2 linked regions of the Cycloclasticus pugetii PS-1 genome follow. The protein of the gene in region 1 interacts with the protein of each later gene in a pairwise test. Links are inferred from orthologs where the notes say so. Each region holds a gene or a part of one and is shown in the gene's direction. Other genes may lie near its edges.

Region 1 (6,058 bases):
CCCCGGTATGCTCATTGCGTGAAAGGGAAGCTGGTGATCGGCAACTAATTGCATTAATTTACTAGATAAATCTTCATCTAGTGGGTGCCCTTGGACTAACATACCAAGGACAGCAGAATAAGCAACGGTCATGGCATTAATGGTTTCGTCACACTGGGTGAGCAGTGTATTGCTTGATACGTTACGAGCTAATTCTTGTGGTTTTGTTGCATAACGTACCGCTAAGGCCAAGACCCTTTCAGCGGCTTCAGTGTTATCGGTGAAGCCAGCTACTTCACCCCAAGGCTTATTATGTTGCGTGCGCAATACCCAAGCTTCACGGATGGATTGGCTAGTAAAACCACCGGGGCCGACATTGGCGGTTCCATCAAGTTGCGGAAACAATTCAGTATCTAGGCGTCGACAAAAATCTTCTTCGTTGTACTCTCCATCAGTGAGTATAGAGTCAATCTGCATATTTAAGATCAGCCCCGACTGTGATTGCTGGCCAGCTTTCATGCCGGCGTGATAACGGTCTGGTTGAGGATCTGTGTAGTCGTTTATCCAGTCGCCATAGAGTCGATATTGCTCATTAAGATCATAAAACCAATGCGGACCTAGACCTAAGGCATCGCCGATATATGCGCCCATAATGGCACCCATCGCACGATCTTGAAGATTAATAGTAGACATATATAAGACCTGTTGTTGTTTTTTATTGTTATAGCACTTTGCAAGCAGACATGCATCTACTTAAAGCGTGTGGATATTCTCTGTTAAAATGCGCAAATGAGCACACTAGATAAAACTAAAACACGCTATAACAAACTTCAAAAACGTTTGAGACGCGAAATGGGGCAAGCGATTGCCGATTATAATATGGTGGAAGACGGTGACCGGATTATGGTCTGTTTGTCCGGCGGTAAAGACTCTTATACGATGCTGGATATTCTGCTTAATTTGCGTAATAGTGCACCCATTAATTTTGAAATATTGGCAGTTAATCTTGATCAAAAACAACCCGGTTTCCCCGAGCATGTTTTGCCTGAGTATTTACAATCGATAGGCGTGCCATACCATGTGATTGAACAAGATACGTATAGCGTTGTAACCCGTGTTATTCCCGAAGGTAAAACGACTTGTGGCTTATGTTCAAGAATGCGTAGAGGGGCCTTGTATGCGTACGCGGAAGATAATGGTTTTAATAAAATTGCCTTGGGACATCACCGTGATGACATTATTGAAACGTTTTTTCTGAATATGTTTTATGGTGGTCAATTAAAGGCAATGCCCGCAAAACTTAAAAGTGATAATGCTAAGCATATTGTTATTCGCCCCTTAGCTTACTCAAGAGAGAAGGATATCGCTGAGTTTGCCGAGCTTAAGGGCTACCCGATTATTCCGTGTAACTTATGTGGTTCACAAGAAAATTTACAGCGCGTACAAATGAAGAATATGTTGACTCAATGGGATAAAGATTTTCCTGGTAGAGTGGAAACTATTTTCAATAGTATGAAAAATATAAAGCCTTCACAACTGTTGGATAGGCAGTTGTTTGACTTTGAAACCTTGTCGCAAACCACAGAAGCTAAAGTAACAAATGAGTTTCAACCGGTTATTTTTCCAGCCATGTCAGCAAGTAAACAATCGTGATGGGTCCTTTTTTGCTGCGTTGGTTGTTATCTTTTTGGGTTAAAGCAACAGTATTGCCGAAAGGTGAAAAATGGCTGGCATCACTTAAAAATCAAAAGGTTTGTTATGTCACCTTCAGTGATGCTTGTTCAAAACAAATTGTGCTGGAACAAACTTGTAAGAATCTGGGCCTGCCGCTGCCTTCCAATGGCATAGAAGTAGAGTCAGCGGTCGAGTCTGAGGCGCTATTTTCATTAGAAAGCCTAAAAGAACGTAAAGCAGATCCTGCACCAGCACGCTTGGCTAGATTAATCGATGCAGCACAATCCTCCAATGACGATATTTTAATCGTTCCGGTTTCCATTTTTTGGGGCCGTGGTCCTCGAAAATCAGATGGTTTTTGGAGCAGTTTATTTACCGATGAGGGGGTTAAATCTAATCTTCTTTCACGAGCGCTTTCAATATTATTCAATGGGCGTACTACGCTATTACGGTTTGGCGACCCGGTTTCGTTAAAGCAGCTTAATGCGGGGAAACCAAGTGTACCCTATACCACTAGAAAACTAACACGTGTGTTGCGGGTGCACTTTGCTAGAACGCGTCTAATCACGATTGGCCCTGACCAACTATCACCCAAGAAAATAGCGGAAGATTTACTGAAAACCCAAATTGTTCAGCAAGCTATACAGCGGGAAATAAAGCGCAAGAAGTTATCGAAAAATGAGGCAGAAAAACAAGCGAAAGCCTATGCCATTGAAATTGCTGCGGTGATTAATATTCGGGCGGCTATGGTGCTTGAAAAGGTACTAGGTTGGCTGTGGAATAAACTGTACGATGGTATTGTTTTGCACCATTTTGCCCGTGTTGAGCGATTGTCACGTAAACATCAGATCATTTACGTACCAAGCCATCAAAGTCATATGGATTATTTGGTCTTATCTTATACCTTGTATACCCGTGGTTTGGCCGTACCACATGTCGCGGCAGGTATTAACTTGAATATACCAATTGCTGGGCCATGGATTAGGCGTTGTGGTGCTTTTTTCTTGCGTAGAACGTTCAAAGGAAATGTTTTATATGGCTCGGTATTTGAGGCGTATATGGGGTATTTAGCTAATCGTGGTACGGCGGTTGAGTATTTTGTCGAAGGGGGACGCAGCCGAACGGGGCGTAAACTCAAAGCAAAACCAGGCTTGTTAGCGATGAGTGTTCGAAGTTACCTTAGAGATCATAAACGGTCGGTTGTCTTTATTCCGGTTAATTTTGCGTATGAAAAACTGGTTGAAGGTGAAACATATGTTAATGAATTAAGCGGCAAGCCGAAAAAGTCTGAATCAGTTATGGGGGTATTACGTTCATTTAAAGCCTTAAAAGATCACTTTGGCCAAGTACATGTAAATTTTGGTTCGCCTATTTATTTAGATAAATTAATTGAAGCGGAACGGCCGCAGTGGCGTCGAGAGGATTGTGCTGATAATAAAGAACTGGTTAATGCAGTTGTCAGTAAATTAGGTACACAGATTATGTCTGGTATTAATGAAGCAACGCATGTTAATTGCGTAGGCTTATTGGCGATGGCCTTGTTAAACACGCCAGAGCAGTCGATGAGTGAAGCAGACTTAATGACACAATTGGACTTATACTTGGCTTTACTTGACGCAGCGCCCTATTCAAAAGACGTCACACGTATTGAATTAAACGCCAAAGAAATTATTGCCTATGGTGAAGAGTTTGGCATTGTTAAAAGAGGTGTTGGCGAGTCAGGTGAACGCTTGTATGTAGAAGGTAGCGATGCTGTTTTGATGACATATTTTAGAAACAATATCGTGCACTTATTTGTTCTACCTTCCTTTGTTGCTTGTTGCTTCTTAAGCCATCAGTCGTTAAAAAAGAAACAAGTTGTTCATTGGTTTAGGTTGGTGTATCCCTTCTTGAAAGATGAGCTTTCTATGCATTGGACTAATAGACAAATTACGTACACAGCAAATAAGGTGATTGCTTGTTTGGTTGACCAAGGCTTAATCAACCAATCGGCGGACACATTTTCGGTGAATAAAAGTCATCACCAAACAATCGGCTTTTTATCACGTGGGGTGCTATTGAGTTTGGAGCGTTTCTATTTAACGGTGTTATTGTTGAAGAAGAATGGGGTAGGCCACTTTACGCGTTTTGAGCTTGAAAAAAACTGTGGCGAAACAGCACAAAGGCTTTCTGAACTTAATGGCCTAAATTCCCCAGAGTTTTTCGATAAAGTGTTATTTAAAGGCTTTATTGAAATGCTTTATAACCAAGGTATTATTTGGCTGAACGATAACGGAAAGTTAATGTACGGTGAGGTGCTTGATTCAATTGTTGACGATGCCGGTTTGGTAATGAGTCAGCAAGTGCGTAAAAATGTTCACGGTTTAGTCGAAGCATAATTTAACTTAACTGAGTTGCTCGAAAATTCTGAACCCCGCAATATAGGTGCCCGCTGCAGAGCCAATGGTGCTGAATAAAAACACTAGCAGGGTACGAGAAACACGGTTTTTCCACCAACCACGAATAGTCACTGTATCTGACTTTAGCGTAGAGAAATCTCCAACACGAGGTTTTCTTAGCCAGGCTTCGGTGGCAGCCGTTACCATGCCAGCCCCAACGGTCGGATTAAGTGATGTGAGTGGCGCCGCCAAAAAAGCGGTGATAATAGTGATAGGGTGTGCACCCGCTAATATGACTCCAAGGGCAGACAAGCCACCATTAATAACAACCCATTCGATAACTAGTTGCCAACCAAGCTCGGGTGCTCGATTAAAGCCGATACTAAAACCAATAAAAATTAAAGCAACAATCAGCCAAGGAATCAACTTAGGCCAGCGGCTAGCAGCAGGAATACTTTCAAGCTCTTCAATGCTTTTGGTGTTTTGGAGTTGAGACTCAAGGTAGCCTTTGATGCCCTTTAAATGCCCAGCACCAATAACGGCGAGAATAGTTTTATATTGACCAGAATGGGCATCATTGAATAAACGATGGGCCATGTACTGGTCACGTTCATTAACCAGTGGCATATAAATTTCGTTTGATGATTCGGCAAATTGTGAAAAGGTTGCCTCTAAAACATCCCCTTCTTTCAATTTTTCTATGTCTTCCTCGCTGACTTTTTCTGAAAACATAAGGCTTGCAAAGAGACCAGAAAATAGCTCCATGCGTTTCCACCAAGGGACATTTCGATAGACGCGTTTTAAGGTGATGCCAACGTCACGATCAATTAGTAAAACAGGTTTGTGTGATTGTTGTGCCAGTTCAGCGGCCATTTTCATTTCAGCACCTGGTTCAATACCCATTTCATCAGCCATTTTTTGCTGAAAAGCACCTAATGCCAAGCTGGCAGCGACCATTGCAGCTTTACCACTTTTGATCACATTAAATAAATCCATCTGAGCCAGGTTGTCAGGGTCAATCAACGCATTGTAGCGACTAGGGCAAAGCTCTATCGCAACAGCCTCATAATGGTCTGATGAAAGTAGGCTGTGTACTGCGTCAGCACTGGCTTTAGATACATGAGCGGTGCCGAGCAACGTGACTTCACAGCCGTTAATATTAATTGTTTCTATCGGTTGGTCTGAGAGGTTATTCAAAGAAAGTCTCTGTTGATTTAAAGTTAATAAGAATTTGTATTATCGTTGAAATTGGATTCTTTCGCCCAGTCTTTTGCGACTAAAAAAATACGTTTAATTTCATGCCCTTTTGATGTCTCGGGTAAAAAACCAGCCAAGCATAATGGTGATGCTTGTGAGCGATCTAAAAAATACTGAGCAATGCTGTCCGTGTCGAGGTAGCTATTATCAGGGCAGTACAATTGAGAGGCCATCCATTGGTCTTTCTTTAAGACTTGCCATTGATATCTAGATGATTGGAAGTGCTTTACAAAGTGCTCTAAACGTGCCCATTGTGCGTGTTGATGGTCGCTTGCAACAAGTGAAGGGGGTGCGGGCTCAGTAGATTGTATGGGGTGAAACAATCGGCCCTTCATTAGGCCAATATGTTCGTCTATGGTAAGGCCTAGTTGCTGAAGTTGTTGCTTTGCTGCGGGATGTTCAGATAATTTGCTTTGTCGTGATTGCATGGAGTCGTACTTGAGGTCTAAACGGTCTTTTAACATAGGCCCCACCCATGATTGAGTAAAAGCGGTATCGTTTATACCCAGGTAAAATTTACACGCGACTTCCCAGTGTTGGACTTTATCTCTTGCATGATCCTTGATAATGAAATCAAACTCGCCAATGGTTTTGTTGGTATCTTGTATTTGAAGGTTCTGGGCTAATATTTCGTAGCGATGGCTATGATTAAACCAGTATGTCAACAATGTTTCAAAACGGTGGCCTAATCGATAGTCCTTTTGCTTGGCTAATAACTCAACCAGTTCGGCGGGGTTTGCATCCAATTTTTTAAGCGGGGCTTTAAAAGC
Region 2 (4,902 bases), 890 kb from region 1 along the record:
GAAAGACTTATGGCTTAAAAGCGATAAGGGTTATTAATTCTCTGGAGAATTTGAGATGGCAGTACAAAAAAGTAAAAAATCACGTTCAAGACGTGGTATGCGTCGTTCACACGATGCGTTGACAGCGAAAACATTATCAACTGAGCCTACAACTGGTGAAGTTCATTTGCGTCATCATGTGAGTGCGGATGGTTTTTACCGCGGCGAACAAGTTGTCGCTGATAAAGATTAATAAGGTTTTTGTTTTAACGTATCTTCGGGCCGTTCAGCTTCGTGTTGTTAGGTAAGGCATTAGTTTATGTTTAATGCGAAAATAACCGGTACAGGTAGTTATTTGCCTGAAAAAGTTGTTACTAATAAAGATTTTGAATCAACATTAGAGACGACTGACGAGTGGATTTATTCCAGAACGGGAATAAAGCAAAGACACGTTATCGATGAAAAAGAGTCTGTCTCCAGTATGGCTGAGATTGCGTCTAATAACGCACTTGAAGCAGCGGGGTTAGATGCCTCTGAAATCGATCTTATTATTGTTGCTACCAGTTCATCTGATAGGGTTTTTCCTAGTACGGCGTGTATTTTACAAAATAGGCTGGGCGCAAACGGTGGGGCAGCTTTTGACGTTCAGGCGGCTTGTTCAGGGTTTATTTATGCCTTGGGCATTGCAACCCAATTTATAAAAGCTGGGGGCGCAAAAAAAGCACTGGTTGTCGGTTCAGAAGCGAATTCAAGGATTCTTGACTATTCAGATAGAAGCTCGTGTGTGATCTTCGGTGATGGTGCGGGCGCAGTTGTGGTAGAAGCATCAGAAGAGCCCGGTATTTTATCAACGCATATGAACGCCGACGGTCAATATCAAGATCTGCTGTATGTGAACAATCCAATCAAAGACCAAAAACAAGAAGGTGATCAGGCTTTCATGACGATGCACGGCAATGATGTGTATAAAGTTGCGGTTAAAACATTAAGCCGTGTTGTGGATGAAACACTTGAAGCCAACAACATGGATAAATCAGATGTTGACTGGTTAATACCGCACCAAGCTAATATAAGAATCATTTCCTCGGTTGCAAAAAAGCTGAATATGCCGATGGAAAAGGTTGTTCTCACGATAGAAAATCAAGCCAACACTTCTGCTGCTTCAGTGCCTCTTGCATTAGATCAAGCAGTTAGAGATGGGCGAATTAAAAAAGGTGAAATAGTCTTGATGGAAGCCTTTGGTGGTGGTTTTGTCTGGGGTTCTGCTCTTGTAAAAATGTAAGTCTTCAGTAAATTCAAATCATTTAATACATTATGTCATCAAACAAAATAGCCATTGTTTTTCCAGGCCAGGGGTCCCAAGCTGTCGGTATGCTAGGTGATCTGTCTGCTCACTATAATCAAATCAAAGAAACCTTCGATGAGGCATCACAAGCATTAGGCCGTGATTTATGGGCGTTAGCCCAAAATGGGCCTGTTGAAGAGTTGAACCAAACACAAAATACACAACCTTTGATACTAACAGCAAGTGTTGCCATGTGGCGCGTGCTCCAATCTACAGCGGAAGTTACTCCCTCGTTTATGGCTGGCCATAGCTTGGGTGAATATACAGCGCTTGTTTGTGCGGGAAGTTTGGACTTTGTTGATGCAGTTAAATTGGTTGAGCAACGTGCGATGTTTATGCAGCAAGCCGTCCCTGAAGGTGAGGGAGCGATGGCTGCAATATTAGGTCTTGAAGTAGCTGACTTAGTAAATATTTGTAATCAAGCGGCTGAGGGAGAAACTGTTTCGGCTGTTAATTTTAATGCACCAGGTCAGGTTGTTATTGCAGGTAATACGAACGCAGTTAATAGAGCAATAGAGTTGGCGAAAGAACAGGGCGCAAAAAGAGCGTTGCCGTTACCAGTCAGTGTACCTTCACATTGTGCGTTGATGGCTCCAGCTGCTGAAAAGTTAATGGCTGTATTGGGCGGAGTTAGGTTTTCAATACCAACCATTTCAGTCATACACAATACGGATGTAGCGCAACATAACGATGCATCTGATATTAAGCAGGCTCTGATGAAACAATTACACACGCCGGTACGCTGGGTTGAGACAGTTGAGATGTTAACTGATGCCGGAATAGATACCATTATTGAGTGTGGTCCAGGTAAAGTGCTAAGTGGATTAAATAAAAGAATTAATAAATCATTAGCACTTTACTCGTTAGGTGATGAGCGCTCATTTAATAAAACGATAGAGGCATTATGATGAATAATAAACCAATTGCATTGGTTACTGGAGCAAGTCGTGGGATAGGTAAAGCCATTGCGCAACAGCTGGTCGCTGATGGTTTTTATGTTGTTGGAACGGCCACTTCTGATAACGGCGCGGCGGCTATATCAGATTATCTATCTGATTCAGGTAAAGGAATGACGTTAGATGTTACCGACACAGATTCAATTCAGTCGGTCTTGAAAGACATTACATCTACCGTGGGTGCGCCTACAGTGTTGGTGAATAATGCTGGGATTACCAGAGATAATCTTATGCTCAGAATGAAAGATGATGAGTGGGATGATATTATTTCAACCAATCTAAGTTCAATATTCCGCGTTAGTAAAGGTTGTTTGCGCGGTATGATGAAAAATAAAAAAGGGCGGATTGTTAGTATTGCCTCAGTTATTGGTGTAACCGGTAATGCTGGGCAAGCAAATTATGCAGCTGCTAAGGCAGGGATTATCGGGTTTAGTAAATCGTTAGCGAGAGAAGTTGGCTCAAGAAATATCACAGTCAATACGGTGGCTCCAGGCTTTATTGACACAGATATGACAAAAGCCTTACCAGATGAGCAAAAAGCTTCATTATTGGAAGGGGTTCCTCTTGGGCGTCTTGGTGATGCAAAAGAGATAGCAAATGCTGTTTCCTTCTTATGTTCTGATAAAGCGGCTTACATTACAGGGGAAACTTTACATGTTAATGGTGGCATGTATATGGGGTAATGAATAATTGATCGTAAGTTTTTAGTAGTAGTCCTTGGTTTGATATATAGAATTGTTTAAACTTTTTTAATTTAGCAATATAATAAGAAGACCACAAATTTAGCAATATAATATGAACACCACAAATTAAATTTGTGGTTCCAAAAATACAGAGGGAATAGAAAAATGAGTAATATTGAAGAGCGCGTCAAAAAAATCGTTGCAGAACAACTTGGTGTGAAGGAAGAAGAAGTAACAAACGAAGCATCATTCATCGATGACTTAGGTGCAGATTCATTGGATACGGTTGAGTTAGTGATGGCTCTTGAAGAAGAGTTTGATTGTGAGATTCCTGATGAACAAGCTGAAGGTATCACAACTGTTCAACAAGCAATTGACTACGTTAATAATAACGCAGAATAAATCAATTTCTTTTTATCAAGCACGGCTTACTTTATCGTAAGCCGTGCTTGTTTTATGTTAGAGAGTTCATATTGTGTCTAAACGTCGAGTAGTAGTTACAGGGTTGGGTTTGTTGTCACCAGTTGGTGGTAATGTTGCAGATTCTTGGGAAAATATTTTAAATGGTCAAAGTGGTATTGCCCCGATAACTCGGTTTGATACAACTGATTTTCCATCAAATTTTGGTGGAGCCGTTAAAGATTTCGATGTAAATGACTATCTTTCTCGTAAGGATTCAAAAAAAATGGATCCATTTATTCATTACGGTGTTGCGGCTGGAATCCAAGCTTTAGATGATTCTGGTCTTGAGGTGACGGATGAAAATGCTGAAAGAATCGGCGTAGCCATTGGTGCAGGTATTGGTGGTATTTCAGGCATTGAAGCTGGTTTTGAAGGCTTTCAAAAAGGTGGGCCAAGAAAGATTTCACCGTTTTTTGTGCCATCAAACATCATCAATATGATCTCAGGAAACCTTTCAATTTTACGTGGATTGAAAGGGCCAAATTTCGCCATTGTAACGGCATGCACAACAGGTGCGCATAATATTGGCGATGCAATGCGCATTATTCAATACGGTGATGCTGATGTGATGGTGGCTGGCGGAGCAGAAATGGCCACGTCAGTAACGTCTTATGGTGGGTTTTCTTCTGCGCGTGCCTTGTCACGTAGGAATGATTCACCCGGAACGGCGAGTCGTCCTTGGGACAAAGACCGTGATGGCTTTGTTTTAAGTGATGGTGCCGGTGTTTTGGTGCTTGAAGAATATGAGCATGCTAAAAAACGCGGTGCAAAAATTTATGCAGAATTAGCCGGCTATGGAATGAGCTCCGATGCATTTCATATGACCATGCCATCAAAGAATGGTGATGGCGCATACCGTTGCATGCGAAATGCTTTAAAAGACGCTTCTTTAGATGCAGAACAAGTCAGTTATATCAATGCCCACGGTACCTCGACACCTGCTGGGGATGTTGCTGAAACGCACGCAGCTAAAACTTTATTAGGTGATAATGCTTATAAAGTACCGATGAGTTCAACCAAGTCCATGACTGGTCATATGCTAGGAGCAGCCGGTGGCGCAGAGGCAGTATTTTCTGTTTTAGCGTTGCGTGATCAAGTGGCGCCACCGACCATTAATCAATTTACGCCTGATCCTGATTGTGATTTAGATTATGTGCCAAATGAAGCACGTCAAATGGAAATGAATGTTGTTGTGTCAAATTCATTTGGGTTTGGTGGTACTAACGGCACGCTCGTCTTTAAACGACTTTAGCTTATACCCTGCCAGGTGACACTGGATATAAAAGACTGTGGCGATTACCTTAAAATCGAAATTGCTTCAGATTTCGACCTATTAGATTGCCATGCGGCGAATCCTCAGCGCTATCCATTTTTATTAGAAAGTAATGATGCAAGTCATTCAGCCAATGCTTTCGATATATTGTTCGGTTTTCCTGGCGAAAAAATTGAATCATCAAGCATAAAAAATAATCAATTT

What was found.
Region 2: the proteins of plsB (region 1) and acpP interact in binary tests that used the Escherichia coli proteins (3 or more experiments, as listed by UniProt). The link is inferred for Cycloclasticus pugetii PS-1 from one-to-one orthologs.

What each region holds. Positions count from the first base shown.
Region 1 is NZ_ARVU01000001.1:548,411-554,468, forward strand. What follows is about bases 1,232-4,331. They hold plsB (glycerol-3-phosphate 1-O-acyltransferase PlsB), read left to right. Parts: upstream 1,232-1,631; coding sequence 1,632-4,031; downstream 4,032-4,331. Other genes in these bases: ttcA (tRNA 2-thiocytidine(32) synthetase TtcA), read left to right, coding at 1,232-1,632; CYCPU_RS0102785 (TraB/GumN family protein), read right to left, coding at 4,038-4,331. Also shown: CYCPU_RS0102770 (ADP-ribosylglycohydrolase family protein), read right to left, coding at 1-672; more of ttcA, read left to right, coding at 769-1,231; more of CYCPU_RS0102785, read right to left, coding at 4,332-5,228; CYCPU_RS0102790 (DUF1853 family protein), read right to left, coding at 5,252-6,058. UniProt on the Escherichia coli protein: Catalyzes the transfer of an acyl group from acyl-ACP to glycerol-3-phosphate (G3P) to form lysophosphatidic acid (LPA). This enzyme can utilize either acyl-CoA or acyl-ACP as the fatty acyl donor.
Region 2 is NZ_ARVU01000001.1:1,439,681-1,444,582, reverse strand. What follows is about bases 1,756-4,746. They hold acpP (acyl carrier protein), read left to right. Parts: upstream 1,756-3,128; coding sequence 3,129-3,365; downstream 3,366-4,746. Other genes in these bases: CYCPU_RS0106985 (aminodeoxychorismate synthase component I), read left to right, coding at 4,693-4,746; fabF (beta-ketoacyl-ACP synthase II), read left to right, coding at 3,439-4,677; fabG (3-oxoacyl-ACP reductase FabG), read left to right, coding at 2,232-2,963; fabD (ACP S-malonyltransferase), read left to right, coding at 1,756-2,232. Also shown: rpmF (50S ribosomal protein L32), read left to right, coding at 56-232; CYCPU_RS0107010 (beta-ketoacyl-ACP synthase III), read left to right, coding at 299-1,261; more of fabD, read left to right, coding at 1,294-1,755; more of CYCPU_RS0106985, read left to right, coding at 4,747-4,902. UniProt on the Escherichia coli protein: Carrier of the growing fatty acid chain in fatty acid biosynthesis.